4 regions of the Paenibacillus sp. NPDC056579 genome follow, and region 1 is predicted to be linked to each of the others. Evidence: riboswitches for the same ligand, from Rfam matches in the RefSeq annotation. Region 1 holds a riboswitch; each other region holds the start of a gene.
What was found. Region 1 has a riboswitch for cobalamin ahead of cobJ (precorrin-3B C(17)-methyltransferase). Riboswitches for the same ligand answer to the same signal wherever they lie in the genome.
Positions count from the first base shown of each region.

Region 2: another riboswitch for cobalamin. It lies ahead of ACFQ88_RS18650 (LysR family transcriptional regulator); the one in region 1 lies ahead of cobJ (precorrin-3B C(17)-methyltransferase).
Region 3: another riboswitch for cobalamin. It lies ahead of nrdI (class Ib ribonucleoside-diphosphate reductase assembly flavoprotein NrdI); the one in region 1 lies ahead of cobJ (precorrin-3B C(17)-methyltransferase).
Region 4: another riboswitch for cobalamin. It lies ahead of ACFQ88_RS01180 (energy-coupling factor ABC transporter permease); the one in region 1 lies ahead of cobJ (precorrin-3B C(17)-methyltransferase).

Region 1 is NZ_JBHTVD010000005.1:429,053-434,871, reverse strand. It holds gene ACFQ88_RS21640 (precorrin-8X methylmutase) at 1-273, opposite strand, end outside; gene cobK (precorrin-6A reductase) at 277-1,050, opposite strand; gene ACFQ88_RS21630 (sirohydrochlorin chelatase) at 1,068-2,177, opposite strand; gene cobJ (precorrin-3B C(17)-methyltransferase) at 2,210-4,114, opposite strand; cobalamin riboswitch at 4,361-4,566, opposite strand; gene ACFQ88_RS21620 (helix-turn-helix domain-containing protein) at 4,773-5,141, shown strand; gene ACFQ88_RS21615 (hypothetical protein) at 5,166-5,360, opposite strand; gene ACFQ88_RS21610 (NAD-dependent epimerase/dehydratase family protein) at 5,584-5,819, opposite strand, start outside.
Region 2 is NZ_JBHTVD010000004.1:392,905-398,723, forward strand. It holds gene nrdE (class 1b ribonucleoside-diphosphate reductase subunit alpha) at 1-402, shown strand, start outside; gene nrdF (class 1b ribonucleoside-diphosphate reductase subunit beta) at 433-1,398, shown strand; cobalamin riboswitch at 1,458-1,649, shown strand; gene ACFQ88_RS18650 (LysR family transcriptional regulator) at 1,791-2,693, shown strand; gene ACFQ88_RS18655 (VOC family protein) at 2,842-3,309, shown strand; gene ACFQ88_RS18660 (DinB family protein) at 3,451-3,948, opposite strand; gene ACFQ88_RS18665 (ABC transporter substrate-binding protein) at 4,332-5,630, shown strand; gene ACFQ88_RS18670 (sulfite exporter TauE/SafE family protein) at 5,679-5,819, shown strand, end outside.
Region 3 is NZ_JBHTVD010000004.1:387,040-392,858, forward strand. It holds gene ACFQ88_RS18625 (ABC transporter ATP-binding protein) at 1-1,478, shown strand, start outside; gene ACFQ88_RS18630 (glycosyltransferase family 2 protein) at 2,434-3,192, shown strand; cobalamin riboswitch at 3,494-3,697, shown strand; gene nrdI (class Ib ribonucleoside-diphosphate reductase assembly flavoprotein NrdI) at 3,837-4,196, shown strand; gene nrdE (class 1b ribonucleoside-diphosphate reductase subunit alpha) at 4,183-5,819, shown strand, end outside.
Region 4 is NZ_JBHTVD010000001.1:224,528-230,346, reverse strand. It holds gene ACFQ88_RS01200 (glycosyl hydrolase family 18 protein) at 1-770, shown strand, start outside; gene ACFQ88_RS01195 (energy-coupling factor ABC transporter ATP-binding protein) at 836-1,726, opposite strand; gene cbiQ (cobalt ECF transporter T component CbiQ) at 1,737-2,528, opposite strand; gene ACFQ88_RS01185 (energy-coupling factor ABC transporter substrate-binding protein) at 2,528-2,812, opposite strand; gene ACFQ88_RS01180 (energy-coupling factor ABC transporter permease) at 2,809-3,579, opposite strand; cobalamin riboswitch at 3,718-3,911, opposite strand; gene ACFQ88_RS01175 (thioredoxin domain-containing protein) at 3,983-5,819, opposite strand, start outside.

The DNA.
Region 1 (5,819 bases):
TTTGCTGATCCCGACCTGCACCATTTGCACGTCGGCTACGATCGTTTTGCCGGCGCGAATCGCTTCGATTCCTGCTCTGATTGCGTCCTTATGGAACAGCATGCTGCGTCCCAATTCAAAATCCGCCGATGCGTGAATAACCCTCTGCACGACCGAATACTGCTCTTCGGTAAAAGGATGCTCTCCTAGCTCCTCAGTGATCATACGAAAGCTTTGTTCCTCAATCTCTTGCGGCTGAACCGTCAGCGGTTTGAAATCCGTTTTGAAATCCATTGTTTACGCCTCCTGCAAAAGTTCGTTTAATTTGCCGATTACGCCTGCAAAATCACCGAAATACGTTCCATATTCAATGCTCGGCCTGCCGATGACTATCGTCTCGATTCCCATCTCCAGCGCCGATTCCAGCTTCTCGTCCACCGCTCCGACCTTGCCGCTTTCCTTCGTGATCATCAGCGTGACATGGTAATGCTGATATAAAGCCTTGTTCAGCTCCTTGGAAAAAGGACCCTGCATCGCCACGATATGCTTCTGCTCCAGACCTAGCTCCTCGCACTTCTCCATGTTGTCCTTGCGGGGCAGCATCCGCGCCACCAAGGTCGTATCCGCGAGCCCCAACAGCTTGCGGGCAAAAATATGAAGCGTCTTGCTGCCCGTAGTCAGCATGATCACTCCTTTGCGCTCGGCGGCAATATCCGCCGCCTGCTCGTAGTCATCCGCAAAGGTAACGAGCGGATGCGTCTCGATGGCGATCCGGTCCCGCTCGAAGCGGATATACGGCACTTCCGCCTCCTGAGCGGCCGCAATCGCATTCTTAGACGCTTCCTCCGCAAATGGATGCGTGGCGTCCACAATCGTTCGAATGCCTCGCTCGCGAACCAACTCAACCAGCTCGTCTGCGGTCAGACGCCCGGTCAATACGGGCAGACCCGCCTCGTCCATCGATTTGGCGGCGCTGTCCGTTACTACCGTCGTCAGGAGAGGATATCCCGCCTGACGTATGTGCAGCGCCAGCTCGCGCGCGTCGCTCGTTCCAGCCATTAAGAGAATCATAGTCGTTCCTCCCCCGATTAAGATGACGTCGCTGCTTTATCGTCCGTAGGCACCGCCACGCGCTCATGCTTATGATCGTCATGGCCATGATCGTGGTGCCCGTGGTCATGATCATGTCCGTGATGATGATCATGGTCATGGTGGTGGTGATCATGATCATGATGGTGATTGTGGTCATGGTCGTGATCATCATGTCCATGATGATGATCGTGATCATGGTGATGATGGTCGTGGTCGTGATGGTGGTGATCATGTCCATGATGGTGGTCGTGGTCATGGTGGTGGTGATGGTCGATATGCTCCATCGCAGCCAACCGGTATTGGCACATATCGCAGTTCATTTTCGTTTCGCCCTGCACGGCCTCCAGCGCTCGTTCGCGCAGGATGTGGCGCAAATTCGGATGAAACCCGAAATAATCGGCCAGCACAAATTGATGCTCAGGATATTTTTCCTTGAATTGCTCGAGCATTTGCTCCATCCGTTTGATCAGTACGCCCGTAAACAGGAAATAGGGCAATATTACGACTCTGCGCGCGCCCAGCTTCAAGCACCGCTCGATTCCCTCATCCACAAGCGGGGCGGTAACGCCGATAAAGGCCGTCTCGACCCACTTCACCTTCATCTTTTCCCAGAATAGACGCGAAATCTTGAACAAATCGCTGTTCGCGTCGGCATCGCTGCTGCCCCGTCCGACGACAAGGACGGCGGTATGCTCGAGTTCCGGCTCCAGCTCAGTACCTGTCGTCGGCTCCAGTCCGTTGGCTGCTCCGGCCGTTTCCAGCCTAGAGGCGAGAATGTCCAGCACCTGCTCGTGAACTCCGATCGGTCTGCCGTATTTGAAACGAACCGAAGGATATTTCTCCTTGGCCTCGTCAATGGCGGCCGGAATATGAATTTTGGCATGTCCTGCGGAAAATAACGTAATAGGAACAACAGCAACCTCCGTCGCCCCTTTCCTCACACAGCTTTCGATGCCCTGCGCAATGGTAGGCGATTCGAATTCGAGAAAACAGGTCTCCACCAACGGCTGCTCCAGCTCGGCCGCAATCGTACGGACAAACTCGCGGACCTCCTCGTTGCCCTCTGCATCCTTACTGCCGTGGCCTACAAACAATACTGCATTCATCTATATAACCTCCCATGAACAATCGCTTTTCTTTAATCACCGCAAACCGCATTTTCTATTGTAAAAGCAGGCATATCCTGATGCCTGTAGCCTTCGATTTCCTTCACCCGTTTGAAAAACTTATGGAACCTCTCGTTCGGATGTCCATTGGTTATGTAACGCGCCACAATGTTCTCTATAGTTTCAATAAGCCGTTCAGGCTCGATCCCTTCGGCTACCGGCTGGCCCGAATGGGCGTTGCGCCCAATCGTTTTACCGCCCAGGAACAAGTCGAACTTCTCCTTGCGATACACGATGCCGATATCCTCCTGAACGGCTCCGTAGCATGCCATGCCGCAGCCGTTCAAGCCGATCCGCAGCTCCTTCGGCACCTTCATGCCGCCAAGCCGCTTGTTCAGCTCCTCGGCGTATGGAATGGCGTCGCCCTTTTCACCGTTGCAAAAATCGCAAGCCTTCACCTGCGCCACATCGCCAATCGGCGACAAAAGAAAGCCCTCCTGCCGGAGCTTCGAAGTAATTTCGTCCGGATTGTCCGTAGGAACGCGAACAATCATTTGATGATGAGGCGTATATTCCATCGTCCCGTTGTCGCCTACGACATCGGCCAAGGCCAGCATCTGCCGTGCCGTAAATTTCTTCTCGGCTACGCCGGGACTAACCGCCAGCTCAAAGATCGACTGCTGGCGGAACAGCACCCCGGCCGGCGGCGCGCTATAGCTGTCCGCCGTCTCTACGCCACGGCTGCGGTCCGACAGCCGCAGCGCCTCCATCGCCAGCGACAGCGGGCTCGCCGCTCCGCCTCGCTCTGCCTCTCGCACCGCGCTTGTCGCTATCACCGCTCCGCCTCGCTCTGCTTCACGCACCGCGCTCGGCGCTATCGCCGCTCCCCCTCGCTCTGCCTCACGCACCGCGCTCGCCGCTATCACCGCTCCGCCTCGCTCTGCTTCACGCACCGCGCTCGCCGCAATCGCCGCTCCGCCTCGCTCTGCCTCGCGCACCGCGCTCGCCGCTGCCGCCGCTCCACCATGGTCTGCTTCACGCACTGCGCTCGGCGCGAAACCGTCCGGCTCCTCTTCGTCCCAATCGTCCTCATCGTCGCCGGCTTCCCACTGGCGCAGCGCCCAAGGCTCTGCCGCCTCCTGCAGCCGCTGGTGAGGCTTAAGCGGCTGTACCTCCGCTCCCAGCGTATATTTGCGCTGGTACCCGCGCGGAGTAATCATCAAGCCGTCGTAGACCGTCGTCGATGCATTTCCGATAATGACCGTCGTCAGCATGCCGATATCGTGGTCAAGCATATCGCGCAGGTTCGTCAGAACCACATGCTGCCTGTCGCGATAAGCGCTCTTCACGATACCGACCGGCGTCTCGGCCGAACGGTACTTCAATAGAATCCGCTGCGTCTCGACGATTTGCCTTGTCCTTCTGCCGCTTCGCGGATTGTACAGGGCGATGACGAAATCCGCCTGCGCCGCCGCCTCGACCCGTCTCGCTATTAGCTCCCAAGGGGTCAGATGGTCGCTTAAGCTGATCGTGCACGCATCGTGCATTACCGGAGCTCCCAGCAGCGATGCCGAAGAGTTGATCGCCGAAATGCCCGGGATAATCTCGACTTCGACGCCGCCTTCCCGCCGCCAGCCCTTCTCCATGAGCACTTCATACACTAGACCGGCCATCCCGTACACGCCGGCATCCCCGCTGGAGATGACGGCGACCTTTTTCCCCGCTTCCGCCTGTCTTACGGCTTCCTGCGCTCTGCTGACCTCCTCCGTCATCCCGGTCCGTACAATCTCCTGATCGGTCAACAGTCCACGGATCAAATCCACGTAAGTGTTATAGCCGATAATAACCTCACTTTCCTCGATCGCTTCGCGCGCGCGTTTCGTTATATGCTCGAAGCTTCCCGGCCCGAAGCCGATGATCAGCAGTTTTCCCGCCATGCTGCACACGTCCTTCCCTATATATTACGGATATATATCCCGTTGCCTTCCCTCTAGCTTCGCTTCCAATCGCTCCGTCCGTCGTCCTTCATACGTTTTTGGAGCAACAAAAAAAGCATCCCCAACAGAATGTGTTAGAAATGCTTTGACAGCCCGGACCTACAATGAAATTAAATGGCACAACAGTGCCATCTCCAAGAACAGGTAAGCCGATCTCTAACACCTCCCTAAATCCGCGTAGGTTAACAGTGTTGTTCGAATAGGCAGGTCTCCTGACTTAGAGCAAAAGCGCCGATCCCCTTCCCGGAACGTATGTTCCAGTGGTATAGCTATCGGCTGCCTGGCCAAAATTGGCGCTCCTTACAGTGGCGGGTCCGTGCCGGTATTGCACCGGTCTTCCCTTTTAAGCAGATAAAGTTCCCCTTATCCGCACCTCATTCGTATCCGTATTTGATTGTCCAGAGCAATCATATCACCCTGAACAAAGATTTGTCTATAACGGTCCGGCAACCATCAATCCCCTGTACTGCTTTCCTTCGACTTTTGGGTCGAAGTTCTTAATTTTTGCCGCAACCCTAGCAAAGAACAGCTTTTCTCACGAACAGTATACCAACCAATAGGTACTTACAAACCGAACCAGCGAAGGTGGAAATTACATATGAAATACGGGCATAGAATTGCTAAACTGCGCAACGACCAACGCTTGACGCAGGAAGATCTCGCCGGCAAGGTAGGCATCACCCGATCCGCACTTTCCCATTACGAGAACAACCGCAGGGAGCCGGATTACGAAACCATTCAGAAGTTCGCCGATTTTTTTCAAGTGACCATCGACTTTTTAATGGGCCGAAGCGACGACAGCAGCCATCCCATAGATAACGATGTACAAGAATTTATCAGTCACCTGGAATTATCGGATGAAGCTCTTATGGAGAGGTTTGTCCTTACCATTGACGGCAGGGAGCTGACGCCGGAGGAATCCCGAAGATTTATTGCATTCATCCGGTATGAGCGTACTTCCAAATAAAAGCGCTTTTTTAGAATCGATACTTTACTTCGAATACTCCATTTTTCCAAGCTCCCATTGAAACATCGGAAACAGTGAAGGCTGCTCCTCTTTATAGGCCTCTTCGACCGGTGAAATAGCAGCTTGCTGAAGGGAGCTCCATGCAGCGAATTTTTCTCTGGGAATTTGGAGCTGATCCAGGATTAAGTCAATTTCGATGCACTTCTTTTGCTCTACCATCGTAAACCCACTCTCCATCTCGTCTCATAAGCGTTCATATCTCAATATTATATAGGAACTTCTCAAAAAATAATGTCACATGCTGGGGGGCGTTCCGCTTAAAGCGCCAATCATTTTGTCGAAACCGTGATTATAAACAAATCTTTATTTATGCAAAAAGCCTTGTCCATCCAAGACAAGGCTTTGATTATGTATAGGCGCTTATCAAAAGGCCGTTCAGTTGTTACGAGGTTACCGTTTTCAACCGCCGAGCCGCCTTTTTTACTCCCATTCTTCGGATCAGGGCGCTTGCCGTCACCATATCGGGCACGACCTCCTGCACGCCGTTCAGCTTATCCATGAACCGGTTATAAATAAAGTCGCCAAGCACCTGGGCCAATCCTTCCTTGAGCTGAATCTGCGGCTTCCATCCCAGCTCTTTCTCAGCCTTTTGTATGGTAACGCATACGTTGGTACTGT
Region 2 (5,819 bases), on a different contig from region 1:
CATGGACTATATCATGCTTATCGCCTTGCTATTGCACCAACACAGAGCATTTCGTATATTCAGAATGCAACATCAAGCGTTATGCCGATAGTGGAGCAGATCGAAACGCGGACTTATGCGAATTCGACTACGTACTATCCGATGCCGTATTTGAGCAGAGATAACTACTTCTTCTATAAATCGGCCTATCAAATGGATCAATTCAAAGTGTTGGATTTAATTGCTGAAATTCAAGCGCACGTGGACCAAGGAATATCCACCGTCCTGCACGTGAATAGCGATGTAACGACGAGACAGCTTGCGAGATACTATATTTATGCAGCGAAAAAAGGACTGAAATCTCTTTATTACACTCGGACTAACCATCTTTCCGTTGAAGAGTGCATCAGTTGTTCCGTATAAGATAAGTTAGCAGGAAAGGGAGTTGCAGCAATGAGTGTTTGGAAAGCCGTGAATTGGAACCGTCCTGATGACGATTTTACGGATACATTCTGGAAACAAAATATTATGCAGTTTTGGACGGATGAGGAGATTCCGTTGTCGGACGACAAAATGTCCTGGCTGACATTGAACGATGCGGAGCGGGACCTGTACATGAAGGTGCTTGGCGGCTTAACTTTGCTCGACACCGTACAAGGCAGCGTGGGAATGCCTAAGATTCTCGAGCTGGTCGACGGATTGCAGCGTAAAGCTGTTCTCGGCTTTATGGGAATGATGGAGCAAATCCATGCGAAGTCCTACAGCAGCATTTTTACCACTTTAGCTTCAACAGAAGAGATTGACAGTATTTTTCAATGGATCGAAAACAACCGTTTCTTGCAAACCAAAGCAGAGACGATATCTCAATACTATAACAACATTCATTCGCGCAAAGATCTATACTTGGCGATGGCAGCTTCCGTACTGCTCGAGAGTTATCTGTTCTACAGCGGCTTCTTTTACCCGCTTTACTTGGCGGGACAGGGAAAAATGACGAGCAGCGGTGAGATCATTAACCTGATTTTGCGTGACGAGAGCATTCACGGCTTGTACGTCGGCATGCTGGCTCAAGAGCTGTACGCCCAAATGGATGAGGACGAGCAGCAAGCTGCATATGAGACGCTGCAGGGACTGCTCCGGTACTTGCACGGCAATGAAGAGCAATATACAGAGGAGCTGTACACCGCTGTAGGGCTGACGGACGAAGTGAAAGCCTTCTTGCGTTACAATGCCAACAAAGCCATGATGAACCTGGGGCTCGAACCGTTATTTCCGGAAGAGGAGATCAATCCTATTGTCCTCAATGGAATCAATACTCGTACGAAGCAGCATGATTTCTTCTCCAAGAAAGGAAACGGCTATATCCGGACGGTAAATGTAGAATCATTGACGGATGACGATTTCCTATTTGGGGATTGATGCTTTAGGCTTGCTCTACATGGATTTTTTTAATATGATGAGAGTTGTTTCAACCTAATTGCATATCAGGGGAACAAGGTGCTTTAGCATCAGCTAAAGCTTAATAGGGAAGTTCGGTGCAACGCCGACGCGGTCCCGCCACTGTAATGGGGGAGTCTTAGCAATGGTGCCACTGGTCTGTTCTGGACCGGGAAGGCTGCTGATGACGAGGAATCCAGAGCCAGGAGACCTGCCTGTTCTGACAGCACTGCTTTACCTACGGAAGATAGGATTGTGTTAAGACGGTCTTATCGTGCGATTCTCAACGATCCAGGCATCTTTACCTTTCCTAAGTTTTCGGGTAAAGATGTCTTTTTTATATTCTCAAGGACACCAATGGGGAAGTGGTCGGTATGACGTTACAACAATTAAAATATGTAATAGAAGTTGCTAACCGAGGCTCCATCAACGAAGCCGCAAAGAGGCTTTTTATTACTCAACCCAGTCTCTCCAATTCAATCAGGGACCTGGAAGAGGAGCTGCAGCTTTCCATCTTTGAAAGATCCAATAAGGGCATAGCGCTCACCAAAGAAGGGGTAGAGTTTCTCAGCTATGCGCGGCAAGTCGTTGAGCAGGCGGAATTGCTGGAGAGCCGGTACCTTAATACGAAGCCGTCTCCACAGCATTTCTCGGTCTCGACCCAGCATTATGCCTTTGCGGTCAATGCCTTTGTCAGTCTGGTTCAGGAATACGGTCAAGATGAATATGAGATGGCGTTACGTGAAACGAAAACCTATGAAATTATCGAAGACGTGAAAAGCATGCGCAGTGAAATTGGCATTTTATACTTGAATGAGTTTAATGAGAAAGTCATTAATAAGATCCTCAAAGCGGCCAATTTGCAGTTTACCAGCTTGTTTACCGCTACTCCGCATGTGTTTATCAGCATCAAAAATCCTCTTGCGAGGCAATCGATTGTAACGATCGAGCAGCTGCAGCAATATCCTTATTTGTCTTTTGAACAGGGTGAGTTTAACTCGTTTCATTTCTCAGAAGAAATATTGAGCACCATGTCCCATAAAAAAAGCATTCGTGTCAATGACCGTGCGACGTTATTCAATCTGCTGATTGGCTTGAACGGGTACACTATTTCTACAGGTGTGTTAAGCGCGGATCTGAATGGCAACGAGATCATTCCGGTGCCGCTCGATTGTGCGGAAACGATTCATGTCGGCTGGATTTCGCACAAAAATACGGTTATTACCAAGCTAGGCGCGGCTTATGTTGAAGCTTTGAAGCATGCCATTTATCAGTAGGTTCAATGATGCTGCATGGAGCAGTTCACGATAAGGTACGCGGAATGGTAAAGGATTTAACGGATCAATTCCCTCTATTCACAAGCGAACAAATGTGCGGTAAATTAGAAGGGCAGTCATTATTGTTAATGAAGGGAGATACGAGAAATTGCAAACTAAATTTGAAAGCAAAGTGGAAGACATTACAGGAATCACTTGTATTTACGTTCCGGTGAATGATGTTTACGAGTCCATTCAATGGTATCAAAAGAATTTAGGATGTCAGCCCTCAGATCACAATGAAGTTACTCCCGGGATGAAAATAAGTATTATGAATTTTCCTGATCAAAACGGAAACCTTCCAAAACCCGGAATACGGCAAGTAGTCCCAGCGATTTTCCTGATGGGAGGAGGCGGAGGGGCGAGTCAAGCAGCAGGAAGCTTGGGTTTTACGTTCGACAATGGCAAACGTCAGGCCTTGGCCTGTTTCATCACTCCCCGGGTTCAAGAAATGTACAATCGATTCAAGGAAAACGGAGTAAACATAATAAGCGAGATTCCGGAAGACAGACCTTGCGGACCGAACTTCCGATTTACCGATCCAGATGGAAATTTGTTCGAGCTATGGCAGCCGTAAGAGACTTTGCCTGACGGGTAACACAGTTGCTTGGCGATGGAACCGATCCATCGCTTGTTTTGGTTGAGGAGATATTCAAGAAAATAGTCGCATAGCGTCGGCGTTCATGCCGATACCATACGACTATTTGGATTGTCTTGGTTATTTGCCTTCTTCGTCGGCTGTGGGACCGTAGACGCCCGGCACTGGAATATCGAGAAGCCGCAAATAAACCCCGAGCTGCGCCCGGTGGTGGACCATGTGGCTTAATCCGAAGGTGCGAAGCGCAATCGCCCGTGGTTGGCGCAGGATGATATGGTCTCCGTTTCGCAAGGTCCATTCCTCGCCGAGCGTTTTCTCGTCACATTCGGCTAGCAGCTTTTCAAGCTTGACGATGTTCGTATCGAATTCCTCCAGCACGTGTTCGCGTCTTTCCAAAGCTTCCCGCCGAATCGGCACGGTTGACAGATCGAATTCCGGGTAATGAAAAATGGCAATTTGCCAGTTCAGCAGGTTGATCAAGTGTGTAGTCAGCTCGCCCAACGTCATCGATTTCATGTGTGGTTTCCATGTCATATGCTCCTCGGGCAAACACTCCAGGATGCGGCGCGTAGTAGCCAGCTCATGAACCGCGTCTCCGACAATCAGTTGTTTCACCATGAATTTCATCTCCTCCCTTTATAAGGATAGGTTACTATAAAAATGGCCGAGTGGAAAGCTTGTCTCGTTCGTATTATAAGCTGCAGCTTCCTTGCTGGAGCCGGCTTTTTGTGTATTCGCAGCAATATTTTGACCTATTCAAATGAAAGGAAACTTGAGTGCAGCCGCACCGATCGTCAGGATATAGCGGGATTTTGGGGGCTCAAGCAGGTTCCTTCTGTGAAGGACCTTACTCATCTCAGCAAGGAAGTCACATAAGGAGAGCAATTATCGCCCTACTTTGGAAGCGATTTCGTGATAATCTATTCATGAAAGCGCATAACACGCGGTGAAACAGTTTTTATTCTGGGGGGAAGAGTATGGGAAAACCTAGGTGGGGAAGTATGCTTTCTATTGTAAGCGTAATTGCAGTCATCGCGGGGTGCAGCAGCGGTTCCAATCAGGAACCGGCGCCAGCTGTTCAAGAGCGTCAGCAGCAGGAGGCAGTTACACTAAAGGCATATGCGTACAACGGTGCACTAGGAAAGGAGGATTTCGAGAAATATATCGCAGCGCCTGTGAAGAGCAAGTTTCCCAACCTGACACTGGAATATGTCGTTCCAGGGGAAGGAACGGGGCCGACCGAGCTGTTGACGGCCGGCGCTATGCCGGACATTATTATGACAGGATTGCGCGCTTTAATTACCTTTCAGGAATTGGACGTCGCGGTTGACCTGCGGGAATTCGCCGCCAAGCATAAGCTGGACTTGTCCACATATCGCAAAGAAGCCATTGACGCCATTCAAGGCTACGGGGAAAAAGGTGAGCTGTATGCGCTGCCTTTTTACGAAAATTATTATATGATGGCTTACAACAAGGATATTTTCGACAAGTTCTCGGTCCCTTACCCGACCGATCAAATGACCTGGGATCAAGTGAAAGTCCTCGCTCAGAAGCTGACCCGTGTCGAGGATGGCATTACATACAAGGGCATTCAGCCTATCGATACGGTTGATACGTTCGGCCTTGCCAAGTCGCTGTCCTTTTTCGACAATCAATCCGGGAAGGCCAAAGTAACGACGGATGAATGGAAGCAGGCGTTCGAATGGGCAAGCGAATTGAACTCAATACCGGGAAACGAGCCCAAAGACCCGTTAAACATTTGGAAAGGCGCAGACGATTTCATGAAAGACAAGAATGTCGCCATGATGCCTTGGTTTGGCTCCAGATTGCAAACCTTGGTCAGATCCAATGCCGACCTGAACTTTAATTGGGATGTCGTCTCCTTCCCGAGCTTTTCCGAATCCCCTGGACAATCGGCGGAAGTCGACGCACATGTATTTGCCTTATCCAAGACGAGCAAGCACCAGGATCTGGCGTTTCAAGTCATCCAATATTTAACCTCCTCGGAGGAGCTTCAGGGGAGTTTTGTCAAGCTGGGACGGGCGCTGCCGGCAATCCGCAACGACAAGCTGCTCCAGCAGTTCGGTTCGGAGTATCCGCTTTTTCAGACGAAAAATATAGCCGGCGTATTCAAAAGCACACCACGACAGCCGCACAAAGCCCATAAATACGATGATATCGTTCGCTCCAAGCTAAGAGCTGCATTCGCTGATCATTTGGCAGGGAACATAGATATTAATACGGCTTTGCGGAGGGCGGAAGAAGAGGCCAATAAAGAAATCGAAGCAAAGAAGAAATAGTTCTTGAAGTTTAGTCTCTGTAATGGAATGATGAAAGAAGGGTTCTGCATGGTTGTATCCGCACCAATTATTCTAGTTATGTTCGCTGCCGGCCTGCTCTTGGGCTTCGTCGGAGCAGGCGGCTCAGGATTCATTATTGCCATCCTCTCCACCGTGTTCGGGTTCCCGATCCACACTGCGCTTGGGACC
Region 3 (5,819 bases), on a different contig from region 1:
GCAACCTGCCCGCTTCGCCGGGCGAGGCCATGACTCGTTTCCGTGAAGACGTAGACGAAGTGGTGGAGTATGTGGAATCCTGGGTTGATTTCTGGGGGAAGTTAGCGTACGCGGTCATCGCCATCGTCATCATGGTTAATATCAACGTAGGGATCACTGTCGTTGCGATTCTTCCGCTTCTGGTCGTGACGCTTCTTAATAATTTATCCCGCAACAAAGCGCAAAGATACAGCCGGCTTAATCGCGAAGCGACAGGACGGATCACCGGTTTTATCGCGGAAACCTTCAGCGCCGTGCAAGCAATAAAGCTGGGGCAAGCCGAGCGCCATGTTCTTAACCGGTTTTTAACGCTAAATGAATCACGCAGGCAGGCGGCGCTCAAAGATAATTTATTCAAGCAGTGGATGCGCTCATTGAACCAGCATGTACTTAGCATTAGCACGGGTATTATTTTGTTGATGTGTGCTGCCGAGATGCAGGCAGGGCGATTCACGGTCGGGGACTTTGCGCTTTTTACGATGTATGTCGGTTCGTTCGGATCAAGCATCTCGTTGTTCGGCTACATGGTGTTCCAGCACAACAAGCTGAGAGTTGCAATCGACCGGATGCGGGTGCTGTTTCGTCCAGGCCAGGAAGACAGCATAGTCGAGCACAATGCGATTTATCTGGACCATTCGCCGCCCGATGTGCCGGTTTATGACAAGAGCACGTTTGAACCCTTGCAGCGGCTGGAGGTGGAAGGGCTCTCCTATCGATACCCGAATTCTCATAATGGAATCTCTGACGTCAGCTTCGATTTGGAGCGCGGCAAATTTCTGGTCATTACGGGCAGAATTGGCTCTGGAAAATCGACCTTGGTTCGGACGCTGCTAGGACTTCTCCCCAAAACGGATGGAAAAGTCACATGGAATGGGATGCAGATAGAGGATCCGGCGACATTCCTTATCCCGCCGAGAGCGGCATATACACCGCAGGTGCCGCGCTTGTTCAGCGACCCGCTCCGCGAGAACATCACCCAAGGCAGCAATGTAACTCCAGATATGCTTGATTATTCAGTTCGGTTAGCAGTGATGGAGCAAGATGTGAAGCAGCTCGAACACGGGCTTGATACCATGGTTGGTCCACGGGGCGTGATGCTGTCCGGAGGACAAATCCAGCGCGCAGCTACGGCCAGAATGATGCTGACGCAGTCGGATCTGTTGCTCTTCGACGATTTATCCAGCGCGCTTGACGTAGAAACCGAGAAGCTGCTGTGGGAACGACTGTTTAAAGAACAGGATGTGACGTGTATCGCAGTGTCTCACCGCAGAGCGGCACTAGCACGCGCGGATCATATTATTGTGATGAAGAACGGCAGGGTCGAGGCCGAGGGTACATTGTCCGAGCTGCTGGCGACATGTACGGAGATGCAGCTATTATGGCAGGGGGAAGAGTCACCGAATGAGGAGGAAACGGAGCGTACCGCGAAAGCATATTAATTTGTGAACCATCGAATAATGGCTCCTTACCCTGTTTATTATGGGATAGGGGTCATTTTTGTTGGTTTGGCGCAATTTCATAAGAACAAACCAATAATGTACAATTGGTGCATTTTATGGTAAAAATAGAATATATGTTCTCGTTGTGCGGGTATTCCGGATACGAATAAATAAAAGGGGGTGGTAATAATGTTAGAAAAGGACATAAGTATAGATCTTGGTTACATAGAGGCTTGGTAATTAATTATCGTTCAATTAACAAATTAATAAATGACATAAAAGTAATTGAAGACCACGTCTATAAAGATAGAATTATCGCAACATTAAGGAAACTTAGCTTGTTTGATCGAGCTGGAAGAATGGAAAGGATTTATATGAGTATTGAACCGATCAAGTACATAGTAGAGAAGTTAATAAATGTAATTGATCAGAGGGAGGAAGAAAAGACAAGGATCATGGCAAGTTCTGCACATAATTATCCATCATTCATTCTGGGGAAGTTTTATTGTAGTTCAATGGAATTCTGGAATCTACATGTTAACTATTACAATAGAGCTTTTCAAAGTGACTTTATGAACGAATGGGAGCATTTATTTAGAGATTTTTATCCTAAGCACGAAAAGTGATAGCTACCCGAAAAAGAATCCGAAAATATTAGCGATTTGTATAAAAAAATACTTACAATAAGAAGCTCTGAGAAAGATGTGTAAGGGCAAGATGATGAGAAATGTTTGACAGCTATTGCCTTACTTAAGCCACAATACGTCTCAGAGCTGAGCAGGTCGAGTTATACACAATCATGATGGGAAATGAATAACACCTGTGAGTTTCTGCCTGTTGAAGGACGTCTTGTATAGTAACAATATTTTTTAATACCAGAAAATTCACCCACGCCCCCGGCAATCGCAGGAATATATTAAAAGAGAGGAAACATTATAGAGCGGGGGGTTATCTTATGCAATCCAATATGATCGTCTTTTGTCATTATTACAATGAAGCGTACATGCTTCAATGGTGGCTAAAGCATCATTATCCATTGTTCGATCACGGTGTCATGATCGATTACGGTTCGACGGATAATTCCAATATGCTGATCCGCCAACTGGCACCGAATTGGGAGATACGAAGATCCCGAAACCCCGTTTTTGATATAGCCGCCTGCGATCAGGAGGTTATGGAATTCGAGCGTGAGTTCACGGGCTGGAAAATGGTTTTGAATACAACCGAATTCCTATGCATTCAGCATAAGTATGCTTTCCTGCATCAATTGAATCAACAAGGCCAATTCATATATAGAACAACAGGCGTTACAATGGCAGACCCATGGGGTGTATATTCTGATCCCAGTCCGGATGCGCCTCTAGTTAAGCAAAGATTTCACGGCATATATCGATATGAAAATATTTTCAGGGATCGATTTATTCACCAATATCCTGATGGCGCTTATGGACCCGGCCGACATCAATCATTCCATCCGAGCGAATCCTATATACCAGGTGCATACATGCTCCATTTCAGATTTAGTCCATGGAACGAGGAAATGATCCGACGCAAGCTGTTTATACAGACAAGGATTCCGCAAAGCGACAAGGATAAGGGATGGGGAGCCCAGCATTTTGTCGACAGGCCTGAATTGGAAAGGGTGTATTACGAAACCGCGGCCAAAGCAGAAGATTTGCGCAATCGTGACGATATGCGTTGGATTTTTTTGTAGGCTGGAGGTTCCAGGTTCCGAAGTGACTCGAAGATTTGTACAAGGCATTTGGCAGAACAGGATTTAGTGGGGGAACTTAGGGTCATATCGCTAGGAATTACAAATCGAGCAAAAAGGAGGCGGCGCCGCATGCGCCGTCCTTTTTTGTCATTAATAAGCCGCCTGCAGCTGTATTGAATGGCACGAAATAAGTACGAACAGGGATGGACGGCAGTGGGCTGAAGTCTATGAGTATATTAAAAATAGGGCTCTCCTATCCATTGACAAGCACCATATATTGATATAAATTATTAAATACCAACTATATATTGTTGTGACAGGTGCTTTTCGTGAAACACTACGAGAAAGCTTAATAGGGAAGACCGGTGAGAAACCGGCGCGGTCCCGCCACTGTAAGAGAGGAGAATCGGTCTTGTATGCCACTGGCTTGGTTGAACAGGCTGGGAAGGCGGATCGATCACGATGACTCTCTAGCCAGGAGACCTGCCTGCTCATTGACACGGCCTGCGGAGAACAGGAAGGTGTCCGTTACGTCTTTAATGAAGTATGTTTCTTTGCATGCTCATTTCAGCGCATTCGTCCCCGTTAGCCGAACGCGCTTTTTTATGTCTGCTTTGTCAGGGACAAGGAAGGGGAAGGAAGACATGTTGATCGCTTACGATTCCAAGACGGGAAATGTGCGCCGTTTTGTGGAGAAGCTGAATATGCGGGTGGTTCAAATTGAGGAAATGATGAAGGTGGATGAACCGTTCATTCTCATCACCTATACTACGGGCTTCGGTCAAGTCCCTCAGAAGGTGCTGTCCTTTCTTCAGAAGAACCATGCGAATCTGATAGGTGTTTCGGCCAGCGGAAATCGGAATTGGGGCGAAGGGTTTGCCCGAAGCGCCGATCTGATCGCCAAATTATATAAGGTTCCGGTATTAAGCAAGTTTGAGCTTTCAGGAACGAAACAAGATGTGGAGAGGTTTAAACAGGAGGTGCATTTGGTTGCTGCATATTGAATTGAACAATTTGTTGCTGCAAAGAGATCCGGACGGCTTTTTTCAATTGGATAAAGATAAGGAAGCTGTTAAGGCATTTATAGAGGAAGTACATAGCAAGAGCGTCCATTTCGCCGATACGACCACGAAAGTGCGCTATATGATAGATAACGATTATTACGAGGACGTATATCAGCAATATTCTCAGGCTGACGTTGAGGAAATTTACGCAATCGCCCATAGCTATCGCTTCGAGTTTCCTTCCTATATGGCGGCATCCAAGTTTTATACCGATTACGCAGTGAAGAGTAATGACCGCGCGCTCTACTTGGAGCACTATCCAGACAGAGTTGCAATTGTAGCCTTGCATCTGGCTCGCGGAGATATGAATACGGCTAGAATGCTGACTACTGCGATGATGGATCAGCGTGTACAGCCGGCGACTCCGACGTTCTTGAATGCGGGTAAGAGCCGTCGCGGAGAGATGGTTTCGTGCTTCTTGCTTGAAATGGACGATTCCCTGAATTCGATCAACTATGTTCTCGGTACCTGCATGCAGCTGTCCAAAATCGGCGGCGGTGTAGCGGTCAACCTGTCCAAGCTGCGCGGCCGCGGAGAACCGATCAAGGACGTGGAAGGCGCGGCCAAAGGCATTATGCCGGTGCTCAAGCTGATGGAAGATGCATTCTCCTATGCCGATCAAATGGGCCAGCGCAGAGGGTCGGGTGCAGCCTATTACAACATCTTCGGATGGGATATTATGGAGCTGCTGGACAGTAAGAAAATCAATGCCGATGAAAAAACACGTCTCAAAACGTTATCGATCGGGCTGATCATACCTAACAAGTTTTATCAGCTGGCGGAGGAAAACAAACCGCTGCATGTTTTTGCTCCTTATTCCGTTTATAAAGCGTATGGAATGCATCTGGATGATATGGATCTTGACGTGATGTACGATCAGCTGCTGGCCGACGAGCGTGTGCGTAAGCAGGTCGTTATGAGCGCGCGCGACATGATGATCAAGATCTCAATGATTCAGCTTGAATCGGGCTATCCTTACATTATGAATAAAAGCAATGCGAACCGCGCTCACCCTTTGAAGCAGCTGGGTGCGATTAAAATGTCGAACCTTTGCACGGAAATTTTCCAGCTGCAGGAGACTTCGAAAATCGCCGATTACGGTCAAGCGGATGTGATTCGGCGCGATATAAGCTGCAATCTTGCTTCCTTGAACATCGTCAACGTGATGGAGCTCGGCAAGGTGAAGGAATCCGTCAAAGAAGGGATTATCGCCTTGACAGCGGTCAGCGATATGACTACCGTCGCCAATGCTCCCGGCGTTGCCAGAGCGAACAAAGAGATGCATTCGGTCGGGCTTGGCGCCATGAATCTGCACGGCTACCTGGCCAAAAATAAAATCTCCTATGAAAGTGAAGAAGCCAAAGATTTTGCACGGACCTTCTTCATGATGATGAATTATTACTCTTTGGAGCAAAGCATGGAGATTGCCAAAGAGCGCGGCGTTACGTTCGCCGGATTCGAGCTTTCGGACTATGCGAACGGGAGCTACTTTGATCGCTATTTAGAAACGGATTATAGACCCGTCACCAATAAGGTAAAAAGCCTGTTCAAGGATATGACGGT
Region 4 (5,819 bases), on a different contig from region 1:
AAGGCTATTCGGTACAGCCGCTGGTAAACAATCAGTTCGATGCGGCATTGACCTCCGCCTTTCTGTCGAACGCCGAAGCACAGACCAAATTCATTGAAGCACTCGTTGCAAAAGGCGCTGCGCTCGGCGTCGACGGGTTGAACATGGACTTCGAGAGCTTGGCCGGCAAAGACCGTGCAGCCTATACTGCATTTATTACGAATTTGACGAAAGCAGCGCACGACAAAGGGCTGCTGATCTCCATCGATCTGCCGCGAGGCAGCGTCAAATGGAATGCGCAAACCGCCTATGACCATGAAAAGCTCGGCAATATCGTCGACTACATTATTACAATGACCTACGATCAGCATTGGAAAGGAAGCACGGAAGCCGGTTCCGTAGCGGGATTGCAATGGGTTGAGGAAGGTGTGAAGGAGTTCCTCTCCTACGGCATTTCGCGAGACAAATTGATCATCGGCATTCCGTTCTATGTCCGCGAATGGCAGATAGACGGCTCCGGCAATCTCGTGAGCAACCGGGCGCTCCTGATGAAGGATTTGCCTGCGCTAATTGCGAGTAAGAACGCAACCAAGACATGGGACGCCAACTTCAATCAATACCGTGTGGAATACAGTCAGGACGGGTACAACTATATTTTCTGGCTCGAGGATGAGAGCACGGTGAAGGCGCGTCTTGATATAGCCAAGAAGTACAATTTGGCTGGCGTGGCCGCTTGGAGATTAGGCTACGATTCAGCCGATTTATGGAAGATGATGATTCAGGAAAAATAAGCTAAGAAACCGCAAAATCCCCGTACAACCTGCTAGGTTAAACGGGGATTTTTCTATTTGCTTCCCTACACTCCATGATGATGTATCGCCAGTTCATCGGTCTCTTGCAGCCACTGCTTCAGAGCGTTTACGTCTCTTGGAGGCGTACAGTCCCTACGAAGCCTCTCCGGCAATGAATTCCATATATCAAGAACGATCGGCATTTCCAGGCCCATTGCTTGAAGCTGTCCCTCATCGTTGAATACTTCATAGGGTGTGCCTTCCTTCACACACTGCCCCCGATCCATAACAAGGATCCAATCCGCCCATGCATAGGCCAAGTTCATATCATGCGTAGCCATAACAACCGTGATCCCTTGCCCGTGGATTCGATCCAGCTCCCGAATGAGCTGCTGCTCCGAGCGCCGGTCCAAGTAAGCTGTCGGCTCGTCAAGCAGCACGACCTCTGGTTCTAGCACCAGTACCCCTGCGAGCGCCACCCGTTTCTTCTGCCCGAGACTCAGATGATGAATAGGAGTATCGGCCAGCTCCTCCAGCCCCATCGTCATGAGCATCTGTGCGGTTCGTTCCTGCAATTGCTGCTCGGGCACTCCGGCATTGCGCAAGCCGTAAGAGATATCTTCACGCGGCGTAGTAAGGATCAGCTGCTGCTCCGGATCCTGGAATACGAGTCCTACCTGCTGCCGCAACGTTTTTAACGAATGGCGGTCATAGGACAAAGGTTCGCCCCGCCGGAGCATCGTTCCTTCATCCGGACGATGAATGCCGATAGCTTGCAGGAAGAGCGTCGATTTTCCCGATCCGTTATGCCCGCAGATCGCGGTTTTCTTCCCCGTTGGTATGGCTATATTCAGCTGCCGAAGCGCATGCACACTCGTTCCCGGATAGCTGTAAACCACATCTTGCGATTGTATCGCAGGTAACATCGATTCAAGTTGTATGGATTCTCGCTTCATCGTTTCCCCTTCACCCCCATCGAATCCAGCACTCCAATATGACTAATACTGCTACTCCCATACAGGCTTCCACCTTGTACCGCTCAGGAACAGCCTTTTTTACATAAGGAGGCAGCCGGAGCTCGTCTGTAAAGCCTCTCGAAATCAAACCATTCGTGAGTCCTTGGTACCTTTGCATTGTTTTGACAAACAGCCGGGCTATAAGCGTCGCGGTATCACGGATTTTGCCTGCGAAGCCGGACTGGCCGCCCCGCGATTGCTGCGCTGTATACATATCATGAGCCGTATCGGACAGCAAGAATAGGAACCGGTAGGTAATCATCATGATTTCCAGGACCAGAGTCGGCACTCTTAGTACCTTCATGACCTGGAATAGCTCGGACATCGGCGTCGTAAGAATGACGAAAAAGCTTGCTGACACGCAGGCCATAATGCGGATCAGCAGCTGCCCCGCACTCATCAGGCTCGTCAAATTCATATAGATTGTCCAGTGGGATAACGAAAATAATACGATACCGTGAGCCATTTCATGACCGAAATCCATGTTCCGTACTTCTATTATCAAAGCCGGCAAGCTTCCGATGAAAAACAGGCAAGAAGCGCCCAGCATCAAAGCCACCTGCTTGGCGGGAATGGCCGCATAGCCAATAAGCCAAATCAGCATCCACAGGAAAATAAGCAGCTGAATCCACGGATGCGCCACATAAGCAATAAGCAGAAGAAGAGCTGCGAAGCCGCACTTCCACATGGGAGAAACGGCCCGCAGCTTATTGCCATAAGATAAACGATCGATGGTCTTCATCATTGGGACTTCGACTTGGAGGCCCTTCCCTTGAATAAGCCTATCGTGTATCCGATAAAGCCTGCCCCCAATGCGGCTTGCAGCGCGAACAGCATGCTCTCCGTCTCCGGAGGCGGCTCGAGCAGCGACGAGAACCACGGCTCGTAAGCAGGATGCAGTTCCTTGATCATTTCCTCCGCAGCTCCGTCCGCTCCTCCGAATTCGCCGTTGACGAACAATAGAGGAATGGCGGCGAGCAAGATGACGCCCGTCAGCAGCAATATATTTTTAGTCGTTGTTGTCATTGTTCGCGTGCCCCTTTCATTTTGCGCTGCAATACGGACAATTCATTGGAATTGTAAGACTGGAGCCAGTTCCAGATCAGAACGGTCAGCAGTCCTTCACTGATAGCAAGCGGAATTTGAGTAATAGCAAATATACCGCCAAACTTGATAAACGAAGCCGCTATACCGCCTTGTTCCGCCGGAAACGCCAACGACAATTGAACGGATGTCATAACATACGTGGAGAGGTCAGCCATCGCCGCCGCCATAAAGATGGATAGCTTCTGCTTTCCGGTCGCCCCCATCATCCAACGGTACACGGCGTAACCTACCATCGGTCCCGCAACCGCCATGGAAAAAGCGTTGGCGCCGAGCGTCGTCAAACCGCCGTGAGCCAAGAGCAGCGCTTGAAACAGCAGTACTATGGACCCCAGCACACTCATAGGCAGCGGGCCGAACATGACCGCTCCAAGACCGGTACCGGTCGGATGCGAGCTGCTTCCCGTTACCGAAGGCAGCTTCAGAGCGGACAGCACGAACGTGAAGGCACCGGCCAATCCGAGCATCATCTTAAGCTCCGGAGTTTCTTTCGTAATGCGAATCAGCGAGCGAAGCCCCGTAATAAAAAATGGAATAAATAATACCCACCAAAAAATCGCCCACCCTAAAGGAAGAAACCCTTCCATAATGTGCATTGCGTAAGCGGATTGCGGTTCATTGACCGACAAATACAGCACAAAGCCTGCGACCAGGAGCAACGTGCTCACCCATGTTTTCTTGCGTTTCATTTTTATACCCCTCCTACCTTTGTTCAAACAAAAAAACCAATCCGTGTCGGATTGGTCATGGGTACGTGTCAATAGACGACAAACAAAAAAGGCGTTGTCGCTTCATCGTTCGTACACCTCTCCTTTCCTCGAAGGCAATATGGTGCATCACATCAGGTAGGTCTCCTGGCTCACGGATCGATGTATTCTTTCGCCTTCCCCAAATTGCGTGGCAGCTCGAGTGACGTATTGAAAGAAACTCCCCGTATACAGTGGCGGGACCGCTCGGGATTTGCACCCGATTCCCTGTTACCCTTTGTCTTCACAAAGGCACCTGACGTTTTCGTATGTAGTTGTATTGAAGCCGAATAATCCATATTCGTCGCTGAGACTCAAATTCCTTCTTTATCCGAAAAAATTCCGATCAATCCTGTTCCGGCTGGAGCAGCTCTATAAGCTCCTCTAAATCCGTCGTAGGCGATTGGCAGGCGAAATCTCTACACACATATGCCGTTGCCCGTCCGCCTATGGCTCTTTTATCCTGAACCAGCGGAATCAGCCGCCCGACTTCTTCGCCTTCGGCACCATCGGGCACGAATACGGTAATAGCGTTGGGGCGAAAACCGCTTCTCACTTCCTCGAGCATTTCGGCAATCTCATCCGACCCTTTGCGGCCAGCTATAACGATTTCGCTTGTCGGGCCGTAGGCAAAATCCAAGGCGATCAGAAACATCGAGTGGCCTGCCGGATAGCGCTCAATAGAGCCTGCGAACGCCTCCAGCTGCGTATCGGCAATCCGCGACAGCTTGGCATCGTATGTCAGCTTGGACAGCTTCAATAAGTTCATAGCGGCAACCGAGTTGCCTGAAGGCAATGCACCGTCATAAATTTCCTTATTTCTGGAGATAAGCTGCTCGCCGTCATTCCCGTAGAAATACAGCCCTCCCCGCTCCTCATCCCAAAACAGGTCGATCATCTGGGCGTTCAGTTCAACAGCCAGCTTCAAATAACGGATGTCGAAGGCCGCTTCGTACAGCTCGATCAGCCCCCATACCAGAAAAGCATAGTCATCCACATAACCTGGATACGCCGCTTCTCCATCGCGATAACGGGCTAGCAAGCGTCCGTCTTCTCTTCGCAAGTTGATCGTAATAAATTGGGCCGCTTTGGCGGCAGCCTGCAAATACGATTCGTTGCCCAGAGCCTTGGATGCTTTCGCCAATGCCATAATCATCAGACCGTTCCATGAGGTCAATATTTTATCATCCTTGCCTGGATGAATCCGTTTCTCTCGTGCAGCGAACAGCTGCTGCCTGCAGCGCTCGACACGCTCCTTTAGCTCGTGGAGCGCTAATCCTTTGCGGCTCGCCGCCGTCTCCAAATCCTGATGGATCAAGTTAGGGATGCCGCGTCCTTCAAAATTGCCAGTATCGGTAATATCGAATAAATCGCAGTACCATTCCCCGTCCTCATCCCCCAAAGCTTCAACGATTTCCTTCGGGGACCAGACATAAAACTTGCCTTCCTCGCCTTCGGAATCGGCATCCTCCGCCGAATAAAAGCCCCCATCCGAATCGGTCATATCCTGCAGCACATAAGCGAAAATCTGCTCCGCCACTTCGGCATATTTCTTTTTGCCGGTCAATTGGTAAGCTTCGATGTAAGTCCACGCGAGCAGCGCATTATCGTACAGCATTTTCTCGAAATGCGGCACAAGCCACTTCTCATCCACCGAGTATCGGGAGAAGCCGTATCCGACATGATCATACATGCCGCCGCGATGCATGGAATCCAATGTTTTCTCCACCATCTGCAGTGCCTTCTCGTTTCCCGACCTTTGATAATACCGCATCAGGAAGGAGAGATTGTGCGAGGTCGGAAATTTGGGCTTGTTCCCGAATCCGCCGTATTCCGGATCGAACCTTTGCTCATAAATCTCAAATGCTTGATCCAGCGTCTCGGCGGAGATAGACCCATTGAGATTGGCCAGCATGCTTTTTTCCACTTCCTGTACGATCTGCTCGCCAGTCTCGAGCACCTTGTCCGGATTGTTTCTCCACAAGCTGCCAAGCTGTGTCAACAAATCCATTAAGCCATGACGGCCATATCGTTTGTGCTTCGGAAAATACGTCCCGGCAAAAAACGGTTTTTTGTCCGGAGTCATGACGATCGTAAGCGGCCATCCCCCTTGTCCGGTCAGAGCTTGACATACAGTCATGTAAATGTGGTCGACATCCGGCCGTTCCTCCCGGTCGACCTTG